Regions from separate parts of the Paenibacillus jepli genome, predicted to be linked through region 2. Evidence: predicted binding sites of a transcription regulator. Region 2 holds the regulator's gene; each other region holds the start of a gene.

What was found. The regulator Rex, encoded in region 2, represses fermentation and respiration genes when NADH is low (regulators of the CRP and FNR family bind a similar motif). The targets are predictions, from matches to a motif close to TTGTGAAATATTTCACAA.
Region 1: a site for Rex is predicted at 1,359-1,376, ahead of nirB (nitrite reductase large subunit NirB). Genes of this name have one in related genera too.
Region 3: a site for Rex is predicted at 1,543-1,560, ahead of ABC336_RS16225 (DoxX family membrane protein). Genes of this name have one in related genera too.

The regions. Positions count from the first base shown of each region.
Region 1 is NZ_JBDFMD010000001.1:5,284,501-5,287,781, forward strand. Features, by position in the region: gene nirB (nitrite reductase large subunit NirB) at 1-1,282, opposite strand, end outside; gene ABC336_RS22520 (MerR family transcriptional regulator) at 1,464-1,583, shown strand; gene ABC336_RS22525 (sulfatase family protein) at 1,658-3,022, shown strand.
Region 2 is NZ_JBDFMD010000001.1:396,393-399,673, reverse strand. Features, by position in the region: gene dinG (ATP-dependent DNA helicase DinG) at 1-1,605, shown strand, start outside; gene ABC336_RS01840 (redox-sensing transcriptional repressor Rex) at 1,583-2,245, shown strand; gene ABC336_RS01835 (amidohydrolase) at 2,226-3,281, shown strand, end outside.
Region 3 is NZ_JBDFMD010000001.1:3,688,740-3,692,020, forward strand. Features, by position in the region: gene ABC336_RS16220 (AAA family ATPase) at 1-265, opposite strand, end outside; gene ABC336_RS16225 (DoxX family membrane protein) at 922-1,467, opposite strand; gene ABC336_RS16230 (ABC transporter permease) at 1,930-2,916, shown strand; gene ABC336_RS16235 (carbohydrate ABC transporter permease) at 2,943-3,281, shown strand, end outside.

The DNA of each region.
Region 1 (3,281 bases), 4.9 Mb from region 2:
TCGCGCCTTTGGTGACGCCATTACAGCCGCACACGATCTCGTCATCGGGCATCGCGTCGACTGCAGCCGTCTTGCTGTGTCCGCCGCAGCCGGTGCCCATCAGCGAAGCATACAGCTCATCCGTCATGACTGCGCGCTGCCGGACAAGCTTCTGGAGCTGTGCCGAATCGTTTACATCGCCGAAGAGCACGGCGCCGACCATTACGCCCTCTCGGAGCAGGATCTTCTTGTACGTCCGTTTCCAGTCGTCCTTATGCGCAATGACCGTGAGTTCGGGGCGGTCCAGAAATTCTCCTGTCGAGAAGACGTCGACGCCGGATATTTTCAGCTTGGTGGAGACGACCGAGCCTTCGTATGGCGCACACTCCGAACCACAGATATGCTTGGCGAGGATCATGCCTTGTTCGAACAGGGGGGCGACCAGACCGTAACATTGGCCGCGATGCTCTGCGCACTCCCCGACAGCGTACACCTGGTCGAGGGAGGTCTGCATATAGTCGTCGACGACGATACCGCGGTTGACCTCGATGCCGCTATCCTTGGCAACAGCGATATTAGGCTTGATGCCAACCGCCATGACCACAAAATCAGCTTCCAGCACGGAGTCATCGGCAAACCGGAGACCCGTGACGCGCTCCCCGCCGATCAGCTCCTTCGTCTGGGCGCCCATCTTGAACTTGATCCCCTGGCGCTCCAGCTCGGCTTTGAGCATCGCGGCTGCTTGCGGATCGAGCTGGCGCTCCATCAGATCCTCCATGAGATGGACGACCGTCACATCCATGCCGAGCTGGACGAGTCCCTTGGCCGCTTCGAGCCCGAGCAGCCCGCCGCCGATGACGGCGGCCTTGGAGTAGGTGCGTGCGGCCTCCAGCATCGCATCGCAGTCTGCGATGTCGCGGAAGCCGACAACGCCTTGCTTGTCATGACCCGGAACGGGCAGGATAAACGAGCTAGAGCCTGTGGCGATAATTATCTTTTCATAGGGGATGTGTGCGCCTTGGTCCGTGACGACCTCGCGGGCTTCCGCGTCGATCCGGGCTGCCGTCGTTCCCATGTGCAGCGTAATGTTATGGTCCTCATACCACTGTACGTCGTTTAGCACGATGTCCTGGAGCGTTTTGCTGCCTTCGAGTACATAGGACAGCATGATTCGGTTGTAATTGGGGTAGGGCTCCGAGCCAATGACAGTGATGTCGAAACGGGAGGTGAGCTTCAGGATTTGTTCGACTGTGCTGATGCCAGCCATGCCGTTGCCGATGACGACCAGTTTTTCTCTTTGCATGGGTATTTGCCTCCTTGGATGTTGCAAGTGCGTGTGTGATGTATGGCTCAAGCATATCGGAAAACTTGAGTGAATTATGTGATATAATTCACATTTTTTTGCGGGGGTGGTTGTATATTGACCTTCACATGATGTGATGGTTTAGAATGATGGTAAGGAAGCAAGACAAGGAGGATGGTAAATGCACATCAGCGAGTTGTCTCGCAGGACCGGTGTGAGCCTGCGTTCTCTCCGATACTATCTCAGGTGCATCCTGGACTGGATGAGAAGGCCCGGCTTTGGGCATATTGGGGGGATGTAGTGGTGGATTGGCGTCACTCGAGGCCGACAACCCCGGTTGCATCATACATAGTTGACTAAGAGAGGATGACACCTATGCACAAGAAAAATATACTTCTTATGATCTCTCATGACACGGGACGTTATCTTGGCTGTTACGGCAAAGCGGTGGCAACCCCCGCGATCGACCGGCTGGCGGCCGAAGGCGTCCGGTTCGATAACTACTTCTGTCCGGCACCCCAATGCAGTCCGAGCAGAGGGAGCATCCTATCAGGACTGTATCCCCAAAACCACGGCATGATCGGGCTCAGTCACTTGGGCTTCTCCATCAACCCTGAGGTGACCACGCTGCCGATGGCCTTGGGACAGGCGGGCTACGAGACGGCACTCATCGGCTTCAGTCATGAGACGATCGGCGAACCCGGTGGAACGAACACGACGTCTGCCGGCAAGCTGGGTTATGAGACTGTACTGCCTGTACCCGGCGACCGGGCGAAGGATGTGGCGGAGCAGGCAGTGACATTCCTTCAGGAGAGAGCGGGACAGGTTTCGGCAGAGGCTGGAGAGGAGCAAGAGCGGCCGTTTTTTGCGTCGGTCGGATTCTTCGAGACCCACCGGGAGTTTGATGAATACGAGCCGCTGGCCGATCCGCCCCATGCGATCGTCCCGCCGCCTTACCTGCCCGATACGCCGGGCGTGCGCGAGGAGCTGGCGCTGCTGCATGGCTCGGCCAAAGCGCTCGATGCGGGTGTCGGACGCATCATCGAAGCGCTGGATCAGCTGGGGCTTGGCGAGGATACGCTGGTCATCTTCACGACAGACCACGGCATTGCTTTCCCGCGAGCCAAGGGCACGCTGTTGGATGCGGGACTGGAGACGGCGCTGCTGATGCGTTGTCCGGGGATGCTGCCGGCAGGCAGGGTGGCGGACGAGCTGCTGTGCAATGTCGATCTGATGCCGACCTTGCTGGAAGTGGCGGGGGCCAAGGGGCCGAATGGATTGGACGGCGTCAGCTTCCTGCCGCTGCTGGAGCAGCGGGATGCCGCGCCGCCGCGGGACCATATGATGGCTGAGCTCTCCTGGCATGATCAGTATCATCCGATGCGGGCGATCCGGACGGACAGCTTCAAGTATATCCGCAACTTCGAAGAGGGCCCGTCGGTCTATCTCCCGCTGGATATCCACCGCAGTTTGTCCGGGATTGAAGTGAGGGAGGCTTACTACAAGCCGAATGTGCCGGAAGAGCTCTACGATCTGCAGATGGACCCTCTGGAGCAGCACAACCTTGCCGGGGATCCGCAGTATCAGGATATTCTGGTGCAGCTAAGAGAGCAGGTCAAGACGTGGATGGAGACCTGCGATGACCAGCTGCTGCAGGGCCGCATCCCGGGTACGGCCGCCCCGGAGTGGCAGGAGCAATACGATAACGGAACGGCTTATGGCGCCGGGCGCAAGCAGTAAGAAGTGAGGTAAGATGGGAGCGCCTCTTCTCATGCGAGCGGAGGCGCTCCACTTCCCCGACTGGACAGAGACGCCTGACGCACAAGCTGGTTTTCGGCCGCAGTTCATGCGACCGCAACCGGGGTCATAATACCTAGCGCCATAGACGCCAAATCAGCCCCCGCACCCGCTCACCCTCCAAGGTGTTGCGGGCGATTGGCGTGTCCAAACGCCTGGTTCGTAATACTTCCGCCATGTACGGATCCCTGCCGGTAAGGGA
Region 2 (3,281 bases):
GCCAAACAGGAAGCGAACCTGGCTGATGTCGTCATTACCAATCACTCCATGCTGTTCACGGATATCCGTGCCGAGCATCGATTGCTGCCAACCTATGAATATCTCGTCGTCGACGAGGCCCATCATCTGGAGGAAGTGGCGAGCAAGCACCTGGGTATCCAGGTGTCTTACTTCACCCTGCACCATCCGCTGCTGCGGATGTATAAGGATGCCCGCAGCGGGCTCATCCATCAGCTCCGGGGCAAGCTGGAGTATGAAGGGGATGAGCACAGTGAAGCGTGGCGCGAGACCGTCGATGAGCTAGTACCTGTCTTCCCGGAGGTAAGAGATGCCTGGGAGCGTCTGGTAGAGCTGCTCTATGCCGTCTCAGGCGGCGGCGCCGAGGTGACCGGTGCAGCTTCGACCGAATCTGTCGCTGCTGTATCGAGATTGCGGCCGCAAGAGCCGCCGGCAGGCTGGGACAACGTGCAAGATGCGGAAGAGCAGCTGTTCGGGCACTTGAAAAGGCTGGTCAAGGGTCTGGACAAGCTGCTGGCCGACATCAAGGACCGCAGCGACGACAGCGGACTGCAGGCGCTCGTAACCGATATTAACGGCAATGTCAAAGATCTCGCCAGGGTGCGCGATGATCTTCATCATTTTATGAAGCTTGAGCACCAGTCGGAAGTGTATTGGATTGAATCCAACCCCAACTTCCGGGCGAAATCCGTACATCTCTATGCGGTGCCGGCAGATGTCAGCAAGCAGCTGCAATCCTATTTTTTCGAGACCAAGCAGAGTATCGTCCTGACATCCGCGACACTGTCCGTGCAGAAATCGTTTCAGTATGCTTGTGAGCAGCTTGGATTGGATGGGCAGGAAGCGACGGGCCGGCTGAAGACGGTACAGCTCCCTTCTCCGTTCAATTACAGAGAGCAGGCGCTCGTCTGCATCCCTCGCAACTTCCCAAGCGTCAAAGGGACGGTAGGCGATCCTGCGTTCATCGGCATGCTGGTGCAGTCGCTGGCCGACGCGGCGGCAGAGACCAAGGGCAGAATGCTCGTGCTGTTCACTTCCTATCGGATGCTGAGACAGGTCTATGAACCGCTAAAGGAAGCGTTGGCAGGCTCAGGGATCCAGGTGCTGGGACAGGGAATCGACAGCGGCAATCGGACGAAGCTGACCCGCCGCTTCCAGCAGCAATCGGCGTCCGTACTGCTCGGTACGAGCAGCTTCTGGGAAGGCGTCGATCTGCCGGGTGAAGCGCTGGTCGCGCTCGCCATCGTCCGGCTGCCGTTCCAGCCGCCCAACCATCCGCTCGTCGAAGCCAAATCCGAGCTGATCCAACAGCAGAAACAGAATCCGTTTATGAAGCTGTCGATCCCGCAAGCGGTCATCCGCTTCAAGCAGGGCTTTGGCCGTCTCGTGCGAAGCGCACAAGACCGCGGGATCGTATTGATCTACGATACGCGCGTGATCGAAACGTACTATGGCAAGCATTTCCTGTATTCGCTGCCCGGTCCGAAGATCGAGCATATGCACCTGGACCAGATCGTGCCGCGCATGCGGGAGTGGCTGCAAGCAGATGAAAAGGAGGCGAAGGATGAAGCCCATCAAAATATCTGAAGCTGTCGTGCGGAGGCTGCCCATCTACCTGCAATATTTGAATGAGCTGTCGAGGAGAGAGGTCCAAACGGTATCTTCCCAGGATCTGGGGCAGAAGCTGGATCTCAACCCGGCGCAGATCCGCAAGGATCTGGCTTACTTTGGCGAGTTTGGCCGCAAGGGCATCGGCTATGATGTCACTTATCTGATCGAGAAAATCAGAGGCATCCTGAAGCTGGACCAGACGCTTAATGTGGCTCTTGTCGGTGCCGGTAATCTCGGCCACGCTCTCAGCAACTACAACAAGTACATTAAAGATAATATGCGGATTGTCGCCGTATTCGACGCACAGCAGGACAAGATCGGCACGGCGGTGAACAGCATGCTGGTGCAGCCGATGGAAGAGTTGAACCAAACCGTACGCGAGCTGGATATCCGGATCGGCATCATCACGGTGCCGGCCACAGAGGCTCAGAACGTCGCCAATCAGTTTGTGGATGCGGGCATTGAAGGCATTCTCAATTTTGCGCCTGTGATCCTGAAAGTGCCGGATCAGATCCGGATCCATCATGCGGACTTTACGACGGAGCTGCTAAGTTTGGCTTACTATTTGGAGAATCGGGGAGAAGGAGATAAAGAAGATGAGTCAGCTTTGGATTGAGCAGGGATCGTTCGTGACGATGACCGGAGAACAGGAAGTAATCGAAGGCCATATGCTGATCGAGGACGATCGGATCGTCTATATCGGCGAAGAGCCGCCGCAAGAGGTTGCAGTGGATGCCAAGCGCCTGCCGGGAAAAGGGCTTTTATTTATGCCTGGCTTGATCAATACGCATGGCCATGCGGCGATGTCGCTGCTGCGCGGGTTTTCTGACGATCAGGTGCTGCAGGTCTGGCTCGAGCAAAAGATGTGGCCGATGGAGGGCCGCTATCAGCAAGAGGATACGAGGGTCGGCACCGAGCTCGCCATTTTGGAAATGCTCAAGAGCGGCACGACTACTTTTGTCGATATGTACGATCGTATGGACATGGTAGCCGAGGCAGCAGAGCAATCCGGGATCCGGGCATGGCTGACCCGGGGGGCGATCGGTCTCTGTTCGGAGCAGGAGCAGCGGGAGAAGCTGGAGGAAGCGATCCGTTTCGTCCAGGAGTGGAATGGACGAGGCGACGGGAGGATCCGCACCATGCTGTCGCCTCACGCTCCCTATACTTGTCCGCCCGCTTACATCGAGCAGTTCGTCCAGGCGGCGCATGATCTGGATGTCATGCTGCATACGCATATGTCCGAGACAGCTGCCGAGGTCGAGCAGAATGTGCGAGACTATGGCTGCCGGCCGCCTGAGCATCTGGACAAGCTCGGCTTTTTCTCCCGCCCGGCTTTTGTCGCGCATGCCGTCCATCTGCTGGACGAAGAGATCGCCCTGCTGGCGGAGCGCGGTGTCGGCGTATCGCATAATCCGGCGAGCAATCTGAAGCTGGCAAGCGGGGTCGCCAGAGTGCCCGAGCTGCTCGCAGCCGGAGTGAAGGTGTCGCTGGGCACCGACAGCGCGGCCAGCAACAACAACCTGGATCTGTTCGATGAGATCCGGCTGTCGGCATTGATCCATAAGGGCGTGTCGGGAGATCCGACCGCCGTACCCGCCTATCGTGCGCTGGAGCTGGCAACGCTCGGCGGTGCCGCTACCCTGGGCCAGAGC
Region 3 (3,281 bases), 3.3 Mb from region 2:
ACACAGAGTGGGTACGCGCCGTCTCAAACGAGAAGTTCATCGTTCCGCCTTCGGGATTGAAGCCGAGCGCGACGGCAATCGCTTCGATCAGGGTTGATTTGCCTGCGCCGTTTTCCCCCACCAGAAACGTGACCTTCGGATGACATGCCAAGGTATCCAACCCGCGAACGGCATCCAGATGGAAGGGATAGTCACCGAATGAGGGCACCCGGTCCCGGAGCAGCTGTACTTTGCTCAGATATCCGACTTGCTCATATAAGGACATAATCATCCTCCTTTAAGCTCTCCGCACCTCCTAGAAGGAAGACGAAGTCATTTTTGCTTTATAGTATTATCTATGATTCCTAGGAGTCAGGCTATAACTGATGAGCATAACCAAGAATCGGTTCCTGAGCTGCAACGCACTTTTTTTCCCTTAGAGCGCCGGAGTCGGCCGTCCGCTGAGCTGCAACGCACTTTTCCTCCCTTAGAGCGTCGGAATCGGCCGTCCGCTGAGCTGCAACGCACTTTTCTTCCCTTAGAGCGTCGGAATCGGCCGTCCGCTGAGCTGCAACGCACTTTTCTTCCCTTAGAGCGCCGGAGGCGGCCGGTCGCTGAGCTGCAACGCACTTTTTTCCCTTAGAGCGCCGGAGGCGGCCGGTCGCTGAGCTGCAACGCACTTTCCCCTCAGCTTTCAGTTCGGAGAGCAAGCTGTTTCCCGCTAGGTGCTTATCTTAAAATACAAGTATATGATTCTCCTACCTACTTGGCTTCTATTTCTCGGGAATGAAACGCGCTGCGCCGTGTGCTTACGAAGCCAGTTTTGCTTTTGCAAAACTCTTAGGCGAAGCCGTTTCACCTTGCATTATACCATACGCTTGGAGAAGCCCAGACAAAAAAGGATGCTGCCTGGTCGGCAGCACCCTCTGGGTGAAGCTTGCGTTATCTCTCTTGCGGGATGACCGGTCCGGCGCCGGCGCCGGTGTTGCCGCCCTTGCGATGGAACAGTCTGCCTGCGCCTTTGTTCAGCAGCGGCAGGACGTATCTGTCAAGTCCGAAGCGTCCGGCGTTGGCGCCGGCTGTGACGACGAGGACTCCCAGCAGGACCAGCCAAGGGTTAGTGCTGATGGTTCCGGCGAAGAGGAACATGAAGTTCATCACGAGTCCGAAGAAGGCGGCGGTGACGGTCAGTGTGCCAAGGATCAATCCAAGTCCGACGAGCAGCTCGCCCCAAGGGATCATAATGTTGATCAGCTTGACGTTCGGCAGGGCGAAGTTTTCAATGAAGGCGTTGTAGGTCGGGTAGACGGCCGCGCCAGTCGCTTTGTCGAGGACCGGGTTGGTGACGGCGTTGGTCAGGTAGCCTGTGGCGTCGAATCCGCCGGTGATTTTGCCCCATCCCGCTGTCAGCCAAGCATATCCGAGCACGATACGGATCACCGTCAGGATACCGGCTGCCCACGTGTTGTTTCTCCAAAAGTTCATCATGATCATTCACTCCCAATTTGTATTTTGTGGTTAGGTTTCTTATAACTTGAGTTTAGCGGCTTTTCTTCGATGATTATGTGATTTTAATCACAAAGTCTGGTATTAGAATAGAACCTTGTCAGCGGAGGATGTTTGCACCATCTCTTCATGACCTTCACTCTCCCTCTATATGATTGACCGAAACAGCGGCTTGCTGGATTCCTTCCGGCCCTGGATCTTCAGCTGTGAGGATGTGCTCTCTGCTGGGCATTGCCGGTATGTTTGGCTGCTTCGTTCTCTTTCTGACTTTAGTATATATCGAGACAAGGGGAGAGGATGTGATTTATATCACAACGCACCTGGTTTATCAAAAAAGTTTTTGCCCACCGCACGGCACCTTAAGATAGAGCATACCTGATCCGAAGTATGACCCGTATACAGGGAGTGTAAGCGGTTTTATAATCAGAGGCAGGAGGGGAAACCATGAAGACGAACCCAGCTGTTCAAGACATCAAACCTCAAGGGGGCGGCTCCAAGCTATCGTTGGGGCGGCAATTGCGCAAGCAGCTCACGATCCAGATTTTCGTCTGGCTGGGCATGGCGTTCCTGCTGGTATTCAGCTTTACGCCGATGTTTGGCGTTATTATGGCGTTTAAGGATTACCGAATATCGACCGGCATCGCGGGGATTTTTACGAGTGAATGGGTCGGACTGAAGTACTTTCACGAGCTGGTGAATGACTACCGGTTCCCGATGCTGGTGCGCAATACGCTTGCGATCAGCCTGCTGAAGCTGGTCTTTGCCTTTCCGGTGCCGATCCTGCTGGCGATTATGATTACAGAGGTCAAGCAGGCGGCTGTCAAGCGGCTCGTCCAGACGTTTAGCTACTTGCCGCACTTTATCTCCTGGGTCGTCGTTGTCGGCATCGCGTATGCCTTCTTCTCGACGGAGATCGGGATTATCAACCACGCGCTGCTCTCGTTCGGTATCATCGACGAACCGCTGCGGGTTCTGACCGACCCGGATTCGTTCTGGGGATTAGCTGTCGGTACGGCGGTGTGGAAGGAAGCAGGCTGGTGGACGATTATTTTCCTGGCCGCCATCGCAGGCATCGACCCCGGGCTGTACGAAGCAGCACAGTTGGACGGTGCCGGCCGCTTGCGTCGCATCTGGCATGTGACCTTGCCGGGTATGCGGGGACCGATTGTCGTCGTCCTGATTCTGTCCATCGGCAGTATGCTGGGCGGGGGACTGGTCGGCTCCAACTTCGAACAGTCGATGCTGCTGGGCAATTCCATTAACAATGACAAGTCGCAGATTATCCAGACGTATGCCTTTAATGTCGGGCTGGCGCAAGGACGTTTTGCTTTTGCAACCGCTATTGATCTTGTGCAGTCCATTATCGCCGTGTTTCTTATTCTCACGAGCAACTTTATCGCCAAGCGCGTATCAGGCACCGGCCTGTACTGACCACGGCACGGAAGGGAGCTGCCTGTATGGCCCGCAAGACGAGAGAAGATTATACTGTCGACACCATCAATTATCTGCTGCTTGCCCTCGTAGCATTGATTACGCTGTATCCGTTCTATTATGTGCTGATCGCTTCCTTCAACCTCGGGCAGGATACGGCACGCGGCGGATTGTACTTGCTGCCCCGGGCATTTACGCTCAATAACTATATCTACTTCTTCAATGACAAGCATTGGGTCAACGCCTTCTTCGTCACGGTGGCACGGACCGTCGTCGGCACGCTGCTGGGCGTCATCTTCACCTGCCTGGTCGCCTATGGCTTGTCCAAGCCATATCTGCTGTTCCGCCGCTTCTACTTTCTGCTC